One region of the Allobosea sp. FBZP-16 genome, then DNA from elsewhere that is predicted to be linked to it. Evidence: predicted binding sites of a transcription regulator. Region 1 holds the regulator's gene; the other holds the start of a gene.
The links. The regulator HrcA, encoded in region 1, represses chaperone genes, less so after heat shock. The targets are predictions, from matches to a motif close to GTTAGCACTCNCNNNNNGNGAGTGCTAAC.
Positions count from the first base shown of each region.

Region 2: a site for HrcA is predicted at 1,531-1,559, ahead of groES (co-chaperone GroES). Genes of this name have one in related genera too.

Region 1 is NZ_LNCQ01000051.1:13,418-16,376, reverse strand. Features, by position in the region: gene rdgB (RdgB/HAM1 family non-canonical purine NTP pyrophosphatase) at 1-523, opposite strand, end outside; gene rph (ribonuclease PH) at 528-1,244, opposite strand; gene hrcA (heat-inducible transcriptional repressor HrcA) at 1,381-2,463, shown strand; gene CXY91_RS25325 (ankyrin repeat domain-containing protein) at 2,460-2,959, shown strand, end outside.
Region 2 is NZ_LNCQ01000029.1:192,888-195,846, forward strand. Features, by position in the region: gene groL (chaperonin GroEL) at 1-1,018, opposite strand, end outside; gene groES (co-chaperone GroES) at 1,077-1,391, opposite strand; gene CXY91_RS15635 (usg protein) at 1,653-1,922, shown strand; gene CXY91_RS15640 (hypothetical protein) at 2,033-2,377, shown strand; gene CXY91_RS31140 (hypothetical protein) at 2,392-2,514, shown strand; gene CXY91_RS15645 (Hsp20 family protein) at 2,772-2,959, shown strand, end outside.

The DNA of each region.
Region 1 (2,959 bases):
TGCCATGCCCGGCCGGCTGGAAGATCGGGTCGTAGCCGAAGCCGGCGGTGCCACGCGGCGCCTCGACGATCGTGCCGAAGACGCGGCCTTCGAACAATTCCTGATGCCCGTCCGGCCAGGCGATCACCAGCGCCGAGACGAAATGCGCCTTGCGCTGCTCGGGCGTGGTCGCGCCGCGCTTCGCAAGCTCGGCCTGCACACGGGCCAGCGCCGGGGCAAAATCCTTGCCCGGCCCGGCCCAGTTGGCCGAGAACAGGCCGGGCGCACCATCGAGCGCATCGATGCAGACGCCGGAATCGTCCGCGATAGCCGGCAGGCCGGAAGCCTTGGCCGCCGCCACCGCCTTGATCGCGGCGTTCTCGGCGAACATGTGGCCATCCTCCGCCGGCTCGGGCAAGCCAAGCTCGCCGGCCGAGACCAGCTCGACGCCATAGGGCGCCAGCAGCTCGCGCATTTCGCGCAATTTGCCTTGGTTGTGGGTCGCGATCACGACCTTGCCGGTGAGGAGGCGGTTCGTGGTCATGGCGTCAGGCCACCGCCGCCTTCTGCATCGCCACCAGCTTCGACACCCCGCCCTTGGCGAGCTTCAGCAGCGCCAGCAGCTCCTCCTCGGAGAACGGCGCGCCCTCGGCGGTGCCCTGCACCTCGACGAGACCGCCGGAGCCGGTGATGACGAAATTCGCGTCGGTCTGCGCGCCGGAATCCTCGACATAGTCGAGATCGATCACCGGATTGCCGGCAACGATGCCGCAGGAGATCGCTGCGACATGATCCTTCAGCGGATTGGCACCTTTCAGCATGCCGCGCCCCTCCATCCATTTCAGCGCGTCGTGCAGCGCGACCCAGGCGCCGGTGATCGAGGCGGTGCGGGTGCCGCCATCGGCCTGCAGCACGTCGCAATCGACGACGATCTGGCGCTCGCCGATCGCGGTCAGGTCGACCACGGCGCGAAGCGAACGCCCGACCAGGCGCTGAATCTCCTGCGTGCGGCCCGAGGGCTTGCCGGAGGTGACCTCGCGGCGGGTGCGCTCATGCGTGGCGCGCGGCAGCATCGAATATTCGGCGGTGACCCAGCCCTTGCCGGTGCCGCGCAGCCACGGCGGCCCCTTTTCCTCGACTGTGGCGGCGCAGAGCACCTTGGTCTCGCCGAAGGTGACCATGCACGAGCCTTCCGCATAGCGCACCACGCCGCGTTCCAGCGTGACCTTCCGCATCTCGTCGGCTGCGCGCTTCGAGGGTCTCATCGTGTCTTCCTGTCTTTTGGAGTCGGCGGCTTGTAGGCGCTTAAGCGGGGTGCGGCAAGGCGAGCGGCCATGGGACTTGATCCCGCCGCGCCCAGCGGGGACAATGGATCATGCAGTTGAGGTTGTTCGCCACGGAATGAGCGCCCATACGCGCCCCGAGACACCCGGCGGCCTGGTCGAGATCGACCAGCGCTCGCGCGAGATCTTCCGGCAGATCGTCGACGGCTACCTCACCACCGGCGAGCCGGTCGGCTCGCGCAACATCGCCCGGCTGCTGCCGATCGCGCTGTCGCCGGCGACGGTGCGCAATGTCATGACCGATCTGGAGATGGCGGGGTTGATCTACGCTCCGCACACCTCGGCCGGGCGGCTGCCGACCGAGCGGGGCCTGCGCTTCTTCGTCGACGGCATGATGGAGGTCGGCAATCTCACCTCGGACGAGCGCGGCCGCATCGAGGCGCAGATCAGGGCCGCCGCCAGCAATCGCTCGCTCGACCAGACGCTGACCGAGGCCTCGGCCTTGCTGTCTGGCCTGTCGCGCGGCGCCGGCGTCGTCGTCACCACCAAGGCCAATGTGCGCCTGCGCCATATCGAATTCGTCCGGCTCGATGCCGGCCGCGCGCTCGCCGTGCTCGTCGCCGATGACGGCACGGTCGAGAACCGCATCCTGGCGCTGCCGGCGGGCCTGCCGGCGTCGGCGCTGGTCGAGGCCGGCAACTTCCTCAATGCCCGCATCGTCGGCAAGACGCTCGACGAGCTTCGCCGCGAGATCGCCGACAGCCGCGCCCTGATGGAGCGCGAGCTCGACGAACTGACCGCCCGGCTGGTCGAGACCGGGATAGCGACGAGCTCCGGCCCTTCCGGCGACCGGCATCTCATCGTGCGCGGCCAGGCCAATCTGCTGGAGGACCTGAAGGCGCAGGAGGATCTGGAGCGCATCCGCCTGCTCTTCGCCGATCTGGAGACGCAGACCGAACTGATCGACCTGCTCTCGCGGGCCGAGGCCGGCGACGGCGTGCGCATTTTCATCGGCTCGGAGAACAAGCTGTTCTCGATGTCGGGTTCCTCGATCATCGCCGCGCCTTTCCGCGATGGCGGCCAGCGCATCGTCGGCGTGGTCGGCATCATCGGCCCGACCCGGCTGAACTATGCCCGGATCGTGCCGATGGTTGACTACACCGCCAAGGTGGTCGGGCGCCTGCTCGATGGCGGGCGATGAGGCGGCCGCTGCCGGCTGCTGCGTTGCTGGCGGGAGTGCTGCTGATGGCCGGAGCGAGCGGAGCACAGACCGGCCTGCTCGAAGCGGCCGCCCGTGGTGATCTTGCCGCGGTGAATCGCCTGATCGCCGCCAAGGCGGATATCGAACAGCGCGATGGCCAGCGTCAGACGGCGCTCCTGCTCGCCGTCGCCGGCAATCATGTCGCCGTCGCCAAGGCGCTGCTGGCGGCAGGCGCTAATCCCAACGCCCAGGCGTCGAACCAGGACACGCCCTGGCTTCTGGCCGGCGCCAGCGGCCGCACCGAGATCATCGCGGCGATGCTGCCGCTGAAGCCCGATCTCACTATCCGCAACCGCTATGGCGGCAATGCCCTGATCCCGGCCTGCGAGCGCGCCCATGTCGAGACCGCCAAGCTGCTCCTGACATCAGGCATCGACGTGAATCACGTCAACAATCTCGGCTGGACCTGTCTGCTGGAGATCGTGATCCTCGGCGA
Region 2 (2,959 bases), on a different contig from region 1:
TCTTCTTGCCCGCCCCGTCGACGATCGTGGTGTTCTCCTTCTCGATGCGCACCTTCTTGGCGCGCCCGAGCATCTGGAGCGTGACGTTCTCCAGCTTGATGCCGAGGTCCTCGCTCACGGCGGTTCCGCCGGTCAGGATGGCAATATCCTCGAGCATGGCCTTACGGCGGTCGCCGAAGCCGGGCGCCTTGACGGCCGCGATCTTGAGGCCGCCGCGGAGCTTGTTGACGACGAGGGTGGCGAGGGCCTCGCCTTCTACGTCCTCCGCCACGATCAGCAGCGGCTTGCCGGTCTGCACCACCGCTTCCAGCAGCGGCAGCATCGCCTGGAGACCGGAGAGCTTCTTCTCGTGGATGAGGATGTAGGGGTCCTCAAGCTCGGCGACCATCTTCTCGGCATTGGTGATGAAGTAGGGCGAGAGGTAGCCACGGTCGAACTGCATGCCCTCGACGACGTCGAGCTCGGTTTCGGCGGTCTTGGCTTCCTCGACAGTGATGACGCCCTCCTTGCCGACCTTCTGCATCGCCTCGGCGATCATCGCGCCGATGGTGCGGTCGCCATTGGCGGAGATGGTGCCGACCTGGGCGACCTCCTCCGAGCCGGTGATCGTCTTGGAATGCTCGCCGAGCGACTTCGTCACGGCCTCGACCGCAAGGTCGATGCCGCGCTTCAGGTCCATCGGGTTGATGCCGGCGGCAACGGCCTTGGCGCCTTCGCGCACGATCGCCTGGGCGAGCACGGTCGCGGTCGTAGTACCGTCGCCAGCGGCGTCGTTCTGCTTCGACGCCACCTCACGCACCATCTGGGCGCCCATGTTCTCGAACTTGTCGGAAAGCTCGATCTCCTTGGCGACAGTGACGCCGTCCTTGGTGATGCGCGGAGCGCCGAACGACTTCTCGATCACGACGTTGCGGCCCTTCGGACCCAGCGTGACCTTCACGGCATTTGCCAGCGTATCGACGCCGCGCAGCATCCGCTCGCGCGCGTCCTGCGAAAACTTCACGTCCTTCGCAGCCATGATTCCTCACTCCTTCAGACTTGAGGTTTCAGGTTGATAATGTGGAATGAAGACCCCGTCAGGCGGCCTTCTTGAGGGTCGCAGTCGTCTCGACGACGCCCATGATGTCGGACTCCTTCATGATCAGGAGATCCTGGCCATCGATCTTGACCTCGGTGCCGCTCCATTTGCCGAAGAGGACGCGGTCGCCGACCTTGACGTCGGGCGGCACAAGCTTGCCGGTCTCGTCGCGCGCGCCGGCGCCGACCGCGACGACCTCGCCCTCCTGCGGCTTTTCCTTGGCGGTGTCGGGGATAATGATCCCGCCTTTGGTCTTCTCCTCGGCGTCGATGCGCTTCACGACGACGCGGTCATGCAGTGGCCGAAACTTCATGAGTTCCTCCAGTTTCCATGTCGGTCACATGTCAAAGCGGGCCGGCCCTGTACGGGTCTCGCGGCGAGGTTCCGCGCGCCCCTGAGGCGCCGTGCCCGCGCGATGATCTAGGTTGCCCGATTTTTGCCTTCAAGAGGCTGGCAGCACTTTTTTCAATCGAGTGCTAACGCCTTGAATTCGTGGAGCTAGCTGGAATTTTTCGGCTTGCGGACGCATTGGATTTGCGCTGCCATGAGCAACGCAACCATGGAGCTGAAAGGAATGGCTTCCACCGACTTCGCCCGCCAGATCGCGGGCTATGGCCTGACCACCGCCGGCATCCTCTATCGCCTGCCCGACCACCCTTCGATCCTGCAGGAATTCATCTGGCAGGACTATGATCTCGCCCCGCGCTTCCCCGAGCTCAACAAGTTCCTCGCCTTCTGGCAGGCCAAGCTCGACGGCAAGCTGTTCCGCATCACCGTCACCCATAAGGACCTGATCGGCCCCGCCGATCTCAGCGCGGTGAGCGGTGAGTTCCGGCTGCAGTAAGGGGGAAATCGCTTCGGCGCTCGAACCTCTTGAAGCTCAACCTCCGGGACCCAAATTCATCCCGCGCGCCTCGCGCAGCAACTGAAAGGAGCTTTTTGGAGGACCCACCGATGAGCCAGCCATTGACCGCGCTCGTGCCGCCCGCTCGCCCGGATACCGACGACGCCGCCCTGGACCGGCTATTGCACCCGAGCCGGTTCTACGAGCGTCCGCGTGATGTCCTGCGCGACATTTCGCTTCCCAACTCGGAAAAGCGGGCGATCCTGTCGTCGTGGGCATCCGACGCCTGTGCCGTGGACTCATGCCCCGCCTTGCGACACCCACCTTTTGCCTCTCACCCGATCGGCTTCGACGAGGTCATGGACGCGCTCGCATTGCTCGATCGCGGCGAGAGTGGCAGGCGGTTCGACAGGGCGAGCAGATATGCGACGCCCAGCGACCTCCTGTCCCTGTAAGCATGGAGGTTCACGTGTCCGCTGTCGAATTCATCCAGCGCAGGCGGCCTCTCGACAAGGCAGGGCTGGCTCGCCTGACCGCACTGGCGATGCTCGCAGGCGCGAGCGGGTTCATCCTCGCGATCATCGTGACATGACCTGAGCCCCGCCTAGCTTTCGGCGGGGCAGCTCTGGCTTCAACGGTGCCGGTTCAACCGGGAAGCGTCGTCGCCAGCGCCTTTTGCGAGGCACCAAACGGGTCTCTCAAAAATTTACACCCCTCTTGAACCGCGCCTGACCCGATCCAAATCGATTGTTGCCGATCGCCTTTTGCGGGATCGGCCGGTCAAGCCGGCGTCGGTTAGACCTCGGGATGACCGACTTGTACCCATGTTGCTCAATGGAGGATGTGGTTATGAGAACCGTCTTCGATTTTTCTCCCCTGTATCGGTCGAGTATTGGCTTCGACCGCTTATTCCATGCGCTCGAAGCTGCTAACCGGCAGGATCCGGCCGGCAACTGGCCGCCCTACGACATCGTCAAGACTGGTGACGACGACTATCGCATCACGATGGCCGTGGCCGGCTTCGCGCGGGACGAGCT